2 regions of the Halorhodospira sp. 9622 genome follow, and region 1 is predicted to be linked to the other one. Evidence: predicted binding sites of a transcription regulator. Region 1 holds the regulator's gene; the other holds the start of a gene.

Region 1 (7,711 bases):
GGAACCGCCGCCGCGACGACCGCCGCCAAGCTCCACCAGCCGCTCGCAGAGCTGCCGCTGGACCGCTTCCATATCCCCGGAGAGGTCGGCGAAACGCTTGGGGATGAAATCGGCGGCGCCGGCCTCCAGCGCCTCGATGGTGGCCCGTGCGCCCTCGTGGGTGAGCGAGGAGAACATCAGGACCGGGGTGGGCCGGCGCTGCATGATCTCGCGGACCGCCGAGATGCCGTCGAGCTCGGGCATCTCGATGTCCATGGTGATGACGTCCGGGCACAGGCGCTGGGCCAGGGACACGGCCTGGCGTCCATCGCCAGCCTCGCCGCAGACCTCGAGACGCGGGTCCTGCTCGACCATGGCGCGGATGCGCCGGCGGAAGAAGCCGGAATCGTCGACCACCAGAACCCGAATGCTCACCCAGTCCTCCTCTACGAGCGACGCGCGCCCCGCGCCCGGGCGGCCTACAGCCGCTTGCCGTAGGCCTTGATCAGGCTCGGGATGTCGACGATCAGGGCGATCTGCCCGTCGCCGGTGATGGTCGAGCCGGCCAGCCCCGGCAGGCCGTGGAGCAGCGCGCCCAGGGGCTTGATGACCACCTCCTCGAGACCGATGACCTCGTCGACGACAAAGCCGACGGCCTGGTTGCCGACGATGACCGTGATGACCTGCCGCTCGTCCTCGGCCTCCTCGCCGTTGGCCATCTCGCGCTTGGTGGTGAGCACCGGCTCACCGGCCTGGCTGAGCCAGCGCTCCAGGAAGAACAGCGGCATGGCCTTGTCGCGGACGATGGCCACCAGGCGGTTGTTGACCACGTTGGTGCGCACGTCCTGGAGTTCGAAGATCTCGCGCACCACGGACATGGGCAGGGCGAACTTGCGCCCGGAGACCTTGACCATCAGCGTCGGCAGGATGGCCAGGGTGAGCGGCAGCTGGATGCGCATGACCGTGCCACGGCCCAGCTCGGAGTCGATGTCCACGGTGCCGTTGAGCCGCGAGAGACTGTTCTTGACCACGTCCATGCCCACGCCGCGGCCGGAGACGTCGGAGATCTCCTCCTTGCTCGAGAACCCGGCGTGGAAGATCAGGCTGTACGCCTCCTTGTCATCGAGCCGCGAGGCCGACTCCTCGTCCATCATGCCCTTTTTCACCGCCAGGCCGCGCAGCTTGTCCGGGTCCATCCCGCGCCCGTCGTCGGCGATGGTCAGCAGGATGTGATCCCCCTCCTGCTCGGCGGACAGGGTCACCGTGCCCTGGCGGGGCTTGCCGGCGGCCTCGCGCTCATCCGGGTACTCCACGCCGTGATCCACGGCGTTGCGCACCAGGTGGACCATGGGGTCGGCCAGGGCCTCGACCATGTTCTTGTCCAGGTCGGTGTCCTCGCCGTGGGTCTCCAGCGTGACCTCCTTGTCGAGCTGCCGGGCCAGGTCGCGGATCACCCGGGGGAAACGGCCGAAGACCTTCTTGATCGGCTGCATGCGCGTCTTCATCACCGAAGACTGCAGGTCGGAGGTGACCAGCTCCAGATCGCTGACCGCCTGGCCGAGGCGATCGTCGTCGAGCTCGTTGCGCAGGTTGGAGAGGCGGTTGCGCACCAGCACCAGCTCGCCGACGAGGTTCATGATCTCGTCGAGCTTGGCGGTATCCACCCGCACCGAGGCCTCGACCTTGTTGCCGCCACCCCCGGCATCGGCACCCGTGCCACCCTTGTCGGCACCGGCACCGCCACCGCCCCCACCACCCTGGCCGCCGCCGGCGGCCGGCTTGCGGGCGGGGGCATCGGCCTGCGGCGCCGCCGGGGTCGACTCCGCCGCAGCGGCCGGCTCGGGCTCCCGGGGGGCCGCCGGCGCGTCGGCCGCCTGCGGCTCGCCTGCCTGCGGCTCGCCAGCCGCGGCCGCGCCGGGTGGGGGCGGCGCCGAAGCGCTTTGCGCATCGTCGCCCGCGCCTTCGACCGCCGGCGGCGACGCGTCCTTGCCGGGCGCTGCTCCGGGGCCGTAGAGGCTGTCGAGCAGCTGCTCGAACTCCTCCTCGGTGATCTCGTCGTCCCCGCCGCCCGAGGCCGGTTCGGCGGCCTCCGCGGCCGGATCCTCGGCCACCGGCTTGCCCTGGTGCTGACCTTTGCCGTGGAGCTCGTCGAGCAGCTGCTCGAACTCAGCGTCGGTGATCTCGTCGCCGCCTCCGGAGGTGGCGGCCTCGTCGCCGTCGTCCAGGGCGGTGAGCAGCTCATCGAACTCGGCGTCGCTGTCGTCGCCGGTCTGCTCTTGCTGGGAGGCCGGCTGCTGCTCCTGCGCTGCCCCTGCGGCGGCGGCCGGCGGCGCACCGGCATCCGCCTGCTTGAGCCGGTCGAGCTCCTGGAGCAGCTCCGCCGAGGCCGGTTCCGGGTCGCTGCCGTTCTCGATCTGCCCGAACTGCGCGACCACCACATCGAGCGCGCGCAGGACGGTGTCCATCAGCTCCGGCGAGACCTGCTTCTCGCCATTGCGCAGCAGGTTGAAGACGTCCTCGGTGCGGTGGCAGACCTCAACCAGCGGATCGAGCCCGAGGAACCCGGCGCCCCCCTTGATGGTGTGGAAGCCGCGGAAGACCGAATTGAGCAGATCCTGGTCCTCGCCGTGCTGCTCCAGATCCACCAGCTGCTCGCCCAGCCGGTCGAGGATCTCCCGAGACTCGACCAGGAAGTCCTGCACGATGTCGTCGTCGAGGTCGATGGCCATGCTCGGCCTCCGCTGTTGTTGGGCTTCTCGGTGCCCGGGCTAAAACCCCAGGCTCGACAGGAGATCGTCCACTTCGTCCTGCCCGCTGACCACGTCGTCGCCACCCTTGCCGGGCATGGTCGGCCCCTCGCCGCGGCGCATCCGCTCGCTGGCCACCTCGGCGTCCTCGGCCGGCCGGGTGGAGGGCTGCTGGCCTTCCTCCTCGAAGCGCTGCCCGGAGATGCGCACCAGCTGGACCAGGTTCGACTCGACCTCCTCGACCAGGGCGATGACCTTGCGGATGATCTGCCCGGTCAGGTCCTGGTAGTCCTGGGCCATCAACGCCTCGTTGAGCTGATCGCTGATCTGCCGACTGTCTGCCTGGACCCGGTTGAGGAAGCCATCCAGCTCGCGGGAGAGCTCGCGGAAGTCCTCGACATTGAGCTCGCGGCGCTGGAAGGCCTGCCAGCGCTCCGCCAGCCGTGCCCCCTCCTCGGCCAGCTCCTGCGCCAGCGGCGCACTGCCCTCGATCACCGTCAGGGTGCGGTGGGCGGCCTGCTCGGTCATCGTGATGACGTAGTTCAGGCGCTCGCGGGCATCGGGGATCTCCTGGGAGGTGATATCGGCCAGGCGCTCGTCGTAGTTGAACGCCTTGATCGCCTCATGCAGATCCCGGGTCAGCGTCCCCAGCTCGCGGAAGAGCTCGGTCTCCCGCAGGTGGGTCAGGTCGTCGATGACCGTCTGGGCACCCTCGCTGTCCCCGGCGTCGACGTGCTCCAGTAACTGCTGCGCGGCGCGGCGGTACGCCTCGAGGTCGGCGCCGCTGCTGCCCTGCTCCCGGCGCATGCTGCTCATCCCCCGCCTGCCTGGACCCGCTCGAAGATCTTGTCGATCTTCTCGCGCAGCGTCGCCGCGGTGAAGGGCTTGACGATGTAGCCGTTCACCCCGGCCTGCGCCGCCTCCATGATCTGCTCGCGCTTGGCCTCGGCGGTGACCATCAGCGTGGGCAGGTCCTTGAGATTGGCATCGGCACGGACGTGCTTGAGCAGTTCCAGACCGGTCATGCCCGGCATGTTCCAGTCGGTGATCAGAAAGTCGATCCCGCCCTTCTGCAGGATGGGCAGCGCCGTGTTGCCGTCGTCGGCCTCGACCACGTTGTTGTAGCCGAGTTCGCGCAACAGGTTCTTGATGATCCGCCTCATCGTGGAGAAATCGTCCACAACGAGGATCTTCATGTTCTTGTCCGCTGCCACATTGCCCCCCTATCTCGAGGCCTTGCCAAAGCCGTGCTACGCCGTTCGTTCCTGCTGCTCGCGCCGCCACTCCCCGAGACGGTTGCGCAGCTTGAGCATGATCCGGCCGTGGATCTGGCTGACCCGCGACTCCGAGACCCCGAGCACCTCGCCGATCTCACGCAGGTTGAGTTCCTCATCGTAGTAGAGCGCCATGACCAGGCGCTCGCGCTCGGGCAGCTCCCGGATCGCCTCGGCCAGCTCGCCCTGGAACGCCTCGTCCTGCAGCATGGCCAGGGGGCCGGGGTCGTGCCCGGCGGGCTCGTGGGGCTCGCCGGTGCCCGGATCCTCCTGGTCGATGCTGAAGACCTTCGCCGAGGACACATCCTGCAGGATATTGTGGTATTCCGCCACCGAGATCCCCAGGGCCTCGGCCACCTCGTGGTCGCGGGCATCTCGCCCGGTCCGGTGCTCGATGCTGCGGATGGCTTCGGCCACCTCGCGGCCCTTGCGGTGGACCGAACGCGGCGTCCAGTCGAGCCGGCGCATCTCGTCGAGCATGGCGCCGCGGATGCGGATGCCGGCGTAGGTCTGGAAGCTCGCCCCCTGGGAGGAGTCGTACTGGCGCGCCGCCTCGAGCAGGCCGATCATACCGGCCTGGATCAGGTCCTCGAGCTGCACGCTCGGCGGCAGGCGGCTGGCCAGATGGTGGGCGATCCGCTTGACCAGCGAGGCGTGGCGGGTGACCAGATCCTCGTCGCCCTGCTGTGCCACCGCGGTGTACATCGCGTGACCATTCATCAGGTCACCTCTCCCCCCATGCTGCTGTATTCGATCAGTCGCTCGACGAAGAACTCCAGGTTCCCGGTGGCCCCCGAGGGGGTCGGCCACGCGTCGATTCGCCGCGCCAGATCACCGAACGCCCGCGCCGAGGGGCTGTTCGGGTAGGTCTCGACCACCGGCTGCTGCTTCTGCACCGCCCGGCGTAGGCGATCATCCTCCGGGATGGCGCCGATGAAGTCCAGGTTCAGGTCGAGGAAGCGCTCGGTGGCCACGGCCAGCTTCTGGTGCAGCATCTGCCCCTCGCGGCGGCTGCGCACGCGGTTGGCGACCAGGTGGAAGCGCTCGACCCCGTAGCGGTTGAGGACCTTGATCAGGGCGTAGGCATCGGTGATCGACGAGGGCTCATTGCAGGCGACGATGACCAGTTCGCGGCAGGCGCGCACGAAGCTGACCACGCTCTCGGAGATGCCCGCCGCGGTGTCGACGAGCAGCACATCCACCTCGCGCTGGAGCTCGCTGAAGCAGCGGATCAGCCCGGCGTGCTCGGCGGCGGTGAGCTCGGCCATGCGCTGGGTGCCCGAAGAGGCGGGCACGATGGTAAAGCCGCCGGGGGCCTCGACGAGGACCTCATCGAGGCTCGCCTCGCCGGCGAGCACGTGGGAGAGGTTGAGCTTGGGCGACAGGCCCAGGGCCACGTCGACGTTGGCCAGCCCCAGATCGGCGTCGAAGAGCATCACCTCCTGGCCCATGCGACTGAGCGCAGTGGCCAGATTCACGGAGACGTTGGTCTTGCCGACCCCGCCTTTGCCGCCGGTGACGGCGACCACCTTGACCGGTCTGGTTTTCGCCATCCTGCGCAACCCCGCCGCCTGATCGAGGCCTGGCTCTGTCAGGAACATGCGCCTCCCCCACCGAGAGCCAATGCCAGGGCTTCCTCGTCGGCCTCCTGAACGTGCTCGTCCAGCAGCGCACACGCCCGGTGCACGAGTGTATCACCCCTGGCCGCCTGAAGGTCTTCCGGCACCCGCTGCCCCACGGCCAGATAGGCGATAGGCAGCTTGGTGCGCAGGGCGCAGGTCATCGCCCCGCCCAGGCTGGAGGCCTCGTCGACCTTGGTGAAGATGCAGCCCACCGGCTCGGCGCCGGCGAAGGCGCTGACCGATTCGGTCAGCGTCGCCATCTGGGTGGCCGCTGAGAGCACCAGGTAGGTCTTCACCAGCCCCTCGGCGCTGCCCAGGGTCTTGAACTGCTCGGCCAGACGCACGTCGCGCTGGCTCATGCCCACGGTGTCGATGAGCACCAGGCCGCGGTCCATCAGATCGTCGACGATGGTCCGCAGCTCATGGCGGTTGGTGGCGGTGTAGACGGGCACATCGAGGATGCGGGCGTAGGTCAGCAGCTGGTCCTGGGCGCCGACCCGGTAGTTGTCGGTGCTCACCAGTGCCACCTGCTCGCGGCCGTGGCGCAGGGCGTAGCGCGCCGCCAGCTTGGCCACCGTGGTGGTCTTGCCGACGCCGGTGGGGCCGACCAGGGCGTAGACCCCGCCGCGGTCGACGATCTCGTCGCCGGCGATGGGCAGGTGCCGGGCGATCAGGGCCAGCGCCTTGCGGAAGGCGGTGTCGGGGTTCTCGTCGCCGCCAATGTGATCGGCCAGCTTGCGGCTGACTTCGGTGCCCATGCCGAGATCCGTGAGCCGTTTGATCACCGTGGCTCGGGCCGGGTGGCGGTGACCCATGCGGTTCCACTCGAGCAGCGAGAGCTGGTTCTCGAAGAGGCTGCGCAGGGTGCGGATCTCCTCGCGCATCTCCTGGAAGGCCGGCTCCTCCTCGACGCGACGGCGGCTCGCACCGGAGCCACCCGCGGTAGACGGGCCCTCCTGGTTGCCGGCGCTGGCCGCCTCGGCGGCGGCCCCCATGGCGGCGGCGTGCTCGACCCCGCCGAGCCCCTGGCCCCGGTCGCCACCGGGCTCGCCGCCGCTGGCCGCCCCGCCCCGACCACGCGCCGGCCGGGAGGCCGGCTCGCGTCGCGGCTGCTCGGCGCGCTTGCGCTCCACCTCCTGGTGCTCGCGGCTGAGGGCGTCGAAGAGTTCGGCGTCCTCGTCGGCGCCGCCGACGCGCAGATCGATACGCGGCTCGCGGCGCTCGCCGCCGCCGGCGCCGCTGCGCTCCTGGCCGGAACTGCGATGGGCGGCCGCGTTGGCACGGGCCCGCTCCGCCGCGCCGGTGTCGATGCGCGGCCGCCCGCGGGACGGGCCGCCCCCCTCACGCTGCGGCAGGGCGTCGTCGGCCACCGCACCACCGGCGCGCAGACTGCGCAGGCGGGCCAGGGCCGCCTCGCGAGCACGGCCGGCCTCATCCTCGGCCGGCTCCGCCTGCCCGGACGGCTCGTCCTCGGCGGCGGGCAGGTCCGGCTCACCGGGGCGCGGGCCCGGCGAGCCGTCCAGGGGCGGGATCTCGGCGGCCCGCGGATCCTGCGCGCGGGCCGCCGCCTGAACGGCGCGCTCGTCGTAGTCCACCGCCGAGATCACCTCGACGCCGCCGTCGACATTGCGCGACGAGATCACCACGGCATCCGGGCCGTGCTGCTCCTTGACCTTGCGCAGCGCCTCGCGGGTATTGGCGGCGAAGATTCGCTTGATTCGCATGGTGCGTTACCCCTGCTTGCCCGATTCCTCCTGCCCCTGACCGACGTTGGCGATGATGCGCACCTGCCGGTCATCCGGGACCTCGTTGTAGGACAGGACGTAAAGCCCCGACGCCACGTTGCGGGACAGCCGCCGCAGCCAGTGGCGCAGCGGCGGTGACGTCAGCAATACGGCGGGCTGACCGGCGGCTTCTTGACGCTCCGCCGCCTGGGCGATCGAGCGCTGCATGCGCTCGGCCAGCCCGGGCTCGATGCCGCCGCCCCCGTCCCCGGCACCCTGCACGGAATTAAGCAAGAGTTGTTCCAGCTGCGGCTCCAGGGTGATCACCGGCACCTCGCGCTGCATGCCGACGATCTCCTGGACGA
Region 2 (7,711 bases), on a different contig from region 1:
CTACGCCATCGATGATCAGTGGAGCGTCCTTGGCGGGGTCCACCGCGGCTTCGCGCCGGCCGGAGCCAGCGAGGATGCCGATGAGGAGCTCAGCGTCAACTACGAGGCCGGTTTCCGGTTCAGCAACGCGCACACCCAGGCAGAGGTCATCGGCTTCTTCAACGACTACTCCAACATCAACATTGAATGCACCGCTGCCGGGGGTGCCAGCTGCCCGCAGGGTGATGTCCGCAGCGCTGGCGGCGTGCACATCTGGGGCTTGGAGGCGCTGTGGATGCACGATCTGGGTCAGAGCCAGGACCTGCCCGTCCAGCTCCCGGTCAGCGTCAGCTACACCTTCACCGACAGCGAGTTCCGGGAGAGCGATGACGGCGAGCTGTCGAACCAGTGGGAGAATGCCCGCAAGGGTGACCGCCTGCCGGAGATCCCCGAGCACCAGCTCAACCTCAGTGCCGGCGTGGGCCAGGCCGACTGGCGCGTCAACCTGAACGCCAACTACGTCTCCGAGACCCGCGCGCTGGCGGATCGGGACTACGACGATCTGAAGATCGACTCCCGCTGGCTGTTCGATCTCTCCGCCCACTATCAGCTGATGGACAACGTGCGGTTGCTCGGGAGCATCGAGAACCTCGCCGACGAGACCTACGTCGCCCACCACCGCCCGGCGGGGGCACGGCCCGGCGCGCCGCGGACCTACTGGGCGGGGATGCGCGTCGACTTCTGATCCCACGTCGCGGGTCACCCGCAGCTTAGGGGTGCTCATGCCTGCCGCCTCGGCGGCTTCCTCCAGCCGAACGATCGGCGCCTGATTGCCGGGGAGGGCATCCTCCCCGGCACTTTTTTGCCCGCCTCACGGGTCGCGGCGCGACCCGCTCTTGCCGCTGCGCTTGCCGCCCGCCGCCGTCGGGTCACCCTCCGTGGTGCTCTCGGTTGCCTGCCGTGGCAACATGCTGCCCCTGAATACCCTGCCTAAACAGTCAGATACGAGGATGTGGCCCCTGCTTGCCGCTCTGTGTCACCGGGTTGTCGCGTATGGAAAATTTTTGCCGCCAAAGGGGTAAAGCCTTGCCGCCGATCGCCGATACGGTAAGTGAAGGCGAAAGACTGGGTACCGGCAGGCGGCAATGGCTCGCCGCCGGGGCCTTCCAAACAGCGGAGCATAAGGAGCAAAGGCAATGGCACAGGTCATCAACACCAACATTGCGTCCCTGACCGGTCAGCGGCATCTGAGCAGCAGCCAGGCCGAGCAGCAGCAGGCCCTGGAGCGGCTCTCCTCGGGTCAGCGCATCAACTCCGCCGCCGACGACGCCGCCGGCCTGGCGATCAGCGAGCGCTTCACCTCGCAGATCGGCGGCATGAACCAGGCGGAGCGCAACGCCAACGACGGCATCTCCTACGCCCAGACCGCCGAGGGCGCCATGGAGGAGATGGGCAACCTCCTGCAGCGGGTTCGTGAGCTGGCGGTGCAGTCGGCCAACGACACCAACACCGCCGAGGATCGCCAGGCCCTGGAGGCCGAGGTGCAGCAGGCGGTGCAAGAGATCGACCGGATCGCCGCCAACACCCAATTCAACAACCAGAACATCCTGGACGGGTCGCTCGACGAGTTGGTCTTCCAGGTGGGCGCCAACCGGGCCCAAAGCATCAACACCAGTGGTATGGACGTGCGCGGCCACAACCTCGGTGCCGAGATTGCCCAGGGGCAGGCGGTGCAGCGCGCCCTTGATGAGGATGGCAACTACAGCGATCTAGACCTGGAAGGCTCGATCACCCTCAACGGTCTCGACGTTGACGTCAGTGGCTCGCGCAGCGTCTCCGACGCCATGGACGCCATCAATGCGCAGTCTCGAGCCACCGGAGTGACGGCGTTCCGCGCCGACCGGGCCACCACCGAGGCGTTCGAGTTCAGTGAAGGTGGCGGCAGCCTGGAGATCAACGGCACCACCATCAGCGTTGGTGAAGAGGCCGGTGTCGGCGAGTTCGTCGACGAGGTGAACGCCGCCTCCGGCGACACCGGTGTGCGCGCCGAGATGGCCGGTGAGAATGAGGTCCGCTTCGTCTCCGAGTCGGATTTCCGCATCGAGCCGGGCGACGATAGCCCGCTCGAGGGTCTCGACCTTGAGGATGGTGAGTCGGCGATGCGCTTCGAGCGCGGCATCCAGCTCTCCACCGACCTGGGCGCGCGTCTGGATGTCAGTGGCGATGGGGACGCCCGTGATGCGCTCGGACTGGGTGAGGATGACATGGAGATGAGCCGTCACCGGGTCAGCGGGCCGGATGCGCTGAGCGTGGCCACCCGGACCGACGCCGATGACGCCATCCGGACGGTGGACTTCGCCCTGGGGCAGATCAACGACGCCCGGGCCGACCTGGGTGCGGTGCAGAACCGCTTCGAGGCCACCACCAGCAACCTGCAGAACGTCTCCGAGAACATGGAAGCTTCCCGTTCCCGGATCCTGGATGCGGACTTCGCGGCCGAGACCGCCGCCATGACCCGCGCCCAGGTGCTGCAGCAGGCCGGTACCTCGGTCCTGGCCCAGGCTAACGAGGCCCCGCAGAACGTCCTAACCCTGCTGCAGTAAGACCCGAGGCGGAGCCCGGCTGACCCCCCGGGCTCCGCCACCGGCTCGCTGACCCCGAGACCGGTGCCATGACCCGCAGCAGATTCGGGATTCTTCCGTGAACGGACGCGGATAAAGAGAAGGAGGTGAGACCCCGGCCATGACCTGAACCCACGCGGGCCGACCCCGGCGGTGACCGTTGGTGGACAACGGAGCCGTTAAAGCTTTGCCAGGGAGCGCCGATACGTTTGGGCAAGAGCGCGAGACGCGAGCCCAAGCGGATAGGTTCGCTCGTGCTGGGGTCAGCGAAACGGCGCCGTAACGGCGTCAGACGTGAGGAGACGGGTCATGGCACAGGTGATCAACACCAACGTTGCATCGCTGAACGCGCAACGGCACTTGAATTCTTCCCGGGGCGATCAGGAGGTGGCCCTGGAGCGGCTCTCCTCGGGGCTGCGCATCAACAGCGCCCGGGACGATGCGGCTGGGCTGGCGATCAGCGAGCGCTTCACCGGCCAGATCAACGGCATGGATCAGGCCGCCCGCAATGCGAACGACGGCATCTCGTTCGCCCAGACCGCGGAAGGCGCCATGGAAGAGATGAGCAACCTGCTCCAGCGGGTCCGCGAGCTGGCGGTGCAGGCGGCGAACGACACCAACTCGCCGTCGGATCGCGCCGCGCTCGACCGCGAGGTGCAGGCCGCCGTGCAGGAGATCGGCCGGATTGCCGAGACAACCCAGTTCAACCAGCAGAACGTGCTCAACGGCACCCTGCGCGAGCTGGTCTTCCAGGTCGGGCCGAACCGCGGCCAGACCATCAACGCCGGCGGCGTGGACGTTCGCGCCGAGAACCTGGGCGCCAATGTGGCCGAGGGGCGGGCGGTGCATCAGGCCGCCGGTGGTCCCGGTGTGGAGCTCCCGGGCGGGCTGCAGGTCAACGGTCACGAGATCGACCTGGGCGATGCGCGCGGGCTCAACGACGTGGCGCGCGAGATCAACGAGCGCCAGGCCGAAACCGGCGTGTCCGCCATGCGCGCCGACCGGGCCGAGACCCAGCAGGTGCAGTTTGGCGGCCTGAGCGGGGGCGAGCGCGGTCAGCTGCGCATAAACGACCACGCCATCGAGCTTGACGAGAGCGTCACGGACATCGGCGAACTGGCCGCCCGGGTTAACGATCGGGCCTCGGAGACCGGGGTGCGGTTGGAGAACGGGGAGAACGGCTGGTCCTTCGTCTCCAACAGCGACTTCGAGCTCGAGTACTTCTCGGACGACGCCGAAGGTGCTATCGGTGTTGGCGGGATCGAGATCGGCCAGGGGCTGGATCGCGCCGACGAGGAGAGCACCGGGCTCATCGTCGAGCGCGGCATTACCCTCTCCACCGAGATCGGCGGCGAGCTGCGGGTCGAACCGGTGGATGGCGACGACGATACAGCCCTGGGGCAGATCGGCCTGAAGAACTGGCAGGACGGTGGCGACTACGAGGACCTGCAGGCGGAGGCGTACACCATCGGCGGGGTCGACCCGGTTGATGTGCGCACCCGCGAGACCGCTTCCGATACCATCGTGGCGGTGGACTTCGCCCTGCAGCAGATCAACAACACCCGGGCCGATCTGGGCGCGATCCAGAGCCGGTTTGACGCCACCATCAACAACCTGAACATCTCCTCGGAGAACCTGAGCGCATCCCGCTCGCGGATCCTGGATGCCGACTTCGCCGAGGAGACGGCCGAGATGACAAGGACGCAGATCCTGCAACAGGCGGGGACCTCGGTGCTGGGTCAGGCCAACGAGATCCCGCAGCAAGTGGCACAGCTGTTGCAGCAGTAACGACGGCCGGGACCTCCGGGGAGCCTTCCGGAACCTGGCCCAGGGGCCTGGTAGCAGGGCCGGTCGGGAGGCTGTATGAGTGAAATGCACAAGGTGAGTTCCGTGACCAGCAGCATCAACTGGTCGCGGCCAACCGAGCAGGGGGACGGGGGGCGCCTTGCCCCCGAGCAGGACACGGCAGCACCGGTCCCCGCCGCCGAGACGGAAGAGCGCTCCCGCGTGCCGTTGTCCGAGCTCGAGCCGCTGGATCACTTCAAGGCGGAGGATCCCCAGGCGCTTGCCCGGGCGGTGGAGCGCATGGAGCAATTCATGCAGCGTGTCGGCCGGGACCTGGAGTTCCGGGTCGACGACAACACCGGCAAGACGGTGGTCACTGTCTACGTCCGCGGCACCGACGACGTGGTCCGTCAGATCCCCCCGGAAGAGATGCTGGCCATCGCCGCGCGCATGCGCGAGGTCCAGGGGCTGCTCTTCAACGGGGAGGCCTGAGCGTGGCCGGAACGCATCCGCCGCCGGAAGGGTCCACCGAGCAGGCCCCCTAGCGATACCTCGAAAGGTGACCCGATATGGTCTCACCGCTGGATCAGATGCCGAACATGCCGAGCCAGATGGACGTCGGCTCCGGCATCGACACCAACAAGATGGTCCAGGACCTGGTCCAGGCCGAGCGGGCGCCGACCGAGGAGCGCCTGGGTCGGCGGGAGAAGGAACTGCAGCAGAAGCTCGAGGCCATCGGGCAAATGCGCGGGAGCATTGGCGAGCTCCAGGAGGCCGTGCAGGGGCTGGGCGACCCCAGCGCCTATTCGGGCATTGAGGCGGAGTCGAGCAATAGCAGCGTGGCCGGGGTTTCGGCCAGTGAAGAGGCGCGTCCCGGCCAGTACGACGTCGAGGTGGAGCAGCTGGCGCGGACCCAGCGCATCGCCACCGCCAGCGGGGCGTTTGAGGACAGCGCTGATCCGATCGGCACCGGCCGTCTGGTGATCACCGACGGCGAGGGCACGGAGCAGGCGGTCACCATCGATGAGGAATCGTCGACCCTGCTCGGTATCCGCGACGCCATCAACACCCAGGCCGAAGGGGTGCGCGCCTCGGTGGTTGATGACGGTGCCGGGCCGCGGCTGGCCCTGGCCACCGAGCAGACCGGCCAGGCCAACGCCATTGCCCAGATCCGCGCCGAGCAGGATCCCGAGGTGGATCAGGGCGATCTCTCTGCTCTGCAGTACAACGTGGCGGATCCCCAGAGCGGCGAGCCCGCCGGTGCCTTTCAGGAGATCCGCCCGGCCACCGACGCCGTGGTGACCATCGACGGTATGCGCGTCACCCGCTCCGAGAACCGCATCGAGGGGGCCATCGAGGGTGCCACCATCAGCCTCAAGGACGAGGGGCGCAGTCGCGTCTCCATCGAACAGCAGACCGGGCTGGCCGAAGAGAATATCCAGCGTCTGGTCGACTCGTTCAATCAGGTCCGGGCGCAGCTCAACCAGCTCTCGGACTACGACCCCGAGACCGAGAAGGCCGGCCCGCTGCAGGGGGACCATACCCTGCGCAACCTCCTCTCGCAGCTGAGCCGGTCCCTCAACGAGCCAGTGGAGGCCCTGGACGGGGCGCCGATTTCATCGTTGGGGGATCTCGGTGTGCGCACCAACCGGGACGGCACCCTGGAACTCGATGGCGAGCGCCTGCAGCAGATGGTTGGCGAGCACTCGGAGCTGGTCACGCGCATGATGACCGACCCGGAAAGCGGGGTGATGTCGCGGTTGGAGGGGGTGCTCGACAACGCCCTCGGCCGCGACAGCGTGATCGACATGCGCACCGAGGGGGTCGAGCGCCGCCTCGACGGTATCGCCGACGATCGCGAGCGCCTCGACCGGCGCATGGAGCGGCGCGAGGAGCAGCTGCGCAGCCAGTTCTCGCGGATGGACTCGCGGGTCGCTGAACTCAATCAGACCTCGGAGTTCCTCGAGCAGCGCCTGGCGGCCATGAACAGTCGGGATTAAGCGGTCAGAAGCTTCCGGAACGGAGGTTCCGCCCTCAAGGATCATGGGTAGCAGCCGCTAAAAGGATAGAGCGTGAACCAACTACCCCCAAGAGTAGGAACGGGATATGAGCATGCATCGCGGCATAAACCAATACCAACAAGTCGGGACCTACTCCAGCACGGCCTACGCCGACCCTTACCGGTTGGTGCAGTTGCTCATGGACGGGTTCCTCGACCGAGTCGCCCAGGCCCGCGGCGCCATGGAGCGCCAAGAGATCGCCCTCAAGGGCGAACTGATCAGCAAGTCCATCTCCATCCTGGACGGCCTGCGTTCCGGGCTCGACCACGAGCGTGGTGCAGAGATCGCCGGCAACCTCGAGGAGCTTTACACCTACATGCAGCGCCGCCTGGTGGAGGCGAACGCCCAGAACGAGGTCCAGCACCTTGATGAGGTCGCCTCGCTGATGCGCGAGATCAAGAGCGCCTGGGACGCCATCCCGCCGGAGGTGCGTACCCGCGACGCTGCCGAGGCGGCCGCCGCCCGCGGCGAGTAGGGGGGGGCGCGTGGGCGGCGGCAGCGCCAAAGGCGGCGACGGGCGGGCGGCGGTGGCCGCCTCGGCCCGACGCCTGCTGGAGCTGTCCCGGCAGATGCGCCGTTGCGCAGAGGCCGGGGACTGGGACGGGGTCATGGAGCGCAATGGACTGCGCCAGGCGCACGCCCGCGGGTTGCCCGAAGACCCGGACCACCCCGGCGCTGACCTGGCCCGCCGCGCGCTGGCCCAATCGCTCGAGTGCGACCGCGCGGTCCGGGCGCTGATGGAGGCCGAGCGCGACCGCCTCGGCGCCGCCTCGCGCGACGAGCAGCACCACCGCGAGGTCCACGACGCCTACTCGCGCTGTTCCGGCTAGGAAACACCTTGCCGGCGCCTGTGTCGTTTTTTTGACGGCCTGGTTAACCCGGCGTAAACTCGCCCCCTCGCAGACAGGCGATCCGTCATCGGAGGGGAGCGTTGGTTCAGGTCCTGGTGGTCGACAGCGACGCGGAGCGCCGGTCGGGTGTCGAGACGGTGCTGCAATTCCTTGAACACGAACCCATCCCCGCCGAGGCCGGCGATGCCGGCGGCGCCGCTACCCGCCACCCTGGGCTGGCCGCGGCGCTGGTGGGCATCGACGGACAGGAGCGCGCCTGCCTGCAGCGGCTCGTCGATAGCCGGCCCGAGCTGCCCGTCTTTCTCATTGCGCCGGATGCCGATGCGCGGCGCCGTGGCGGTGATCCGCAGCACGGTGTCCTCGGGGTGCTCGATCTGCCGCTGCGTCAGGGCCAGCTCACCGCCGCCCTGCGTCA

What was found. The regulator FliA, encoded in region 1, starts transcription of late flagellar genes. The targets are predictions, from matches to a motif close to GCTAAAGTTNNNNNNNNNNCNGCCGATA.
Region 2: LRG07_RS09385 (flagellin) is a predicted target of FliA. The motif match lies at 2,779-2,806, and genes of this name have one in related genera.

The regions. Positions count from the first base shown of each region.
Region 1 covers NZ_JAJNRE010000019.1:12,565-20,275, reverse strand. Annotated here, with positions in the region: gene LRG07_RS10505 (chemotaxis response regulator protein-glutamate methylesterase) at 1-414, opposite strand, end outside; gene LRG07_RS10500 (chemotaxis protein CheA) at 459-2,708, opposite strand; gene LRG07_RS10495 (protein phosphatase CheZ) at 2,748-3,533, opposite strand; gene cheY (chemotaxis response regulator CheY) at 3,539-3,922, opposite strand; gene LRG07_RS10485 (RNA polymerase sigma factor FliA) at 3,977-4,720, opposite strand; gene LRG07_RS10480 (MinD/ParA family protein) at 4,720-5,553, opposite strand; gene flhF (flagellar biosynthesis protein FlhF) at 5,592-7,346, opposite strand; gene flhA (flagellar biosynthesis protein FlhA) at 7,353-7,711, opposite strand, start outside.
Region 2 covers NZ_JAJNRE010000015.1:9,127-16,837, reverse strand. Annotated here, with positions in the region: gene LRG07_RS09395 (TonB-dependent receptor domain-containing protein) at 1-724, shown strand, start outside; gene LRG07_RS09390 (flagellin) at 1,176-2,582, shown strand; gene LRG07_RS09385 (flagellin) at 2,910-4,388, shown strand; gene LRG07_RS09380 (flagellar protein FlaG) at 4,464-4,877, shown strand; gene fliD (flagellar filament capping protein FliD) at 4,955-6,385, shown strand; gene fliS (flagellar export chaperone FliS) at 6,498-6,920, shown strand; gene LRG07_RS09365 (flagellar protein FliT) at 6,931-7,275, shown strand; gene LRG07_RS09360 (sigma-54 dependent transcriptional regulator) at 7,377-7,711, shown strand, end outside.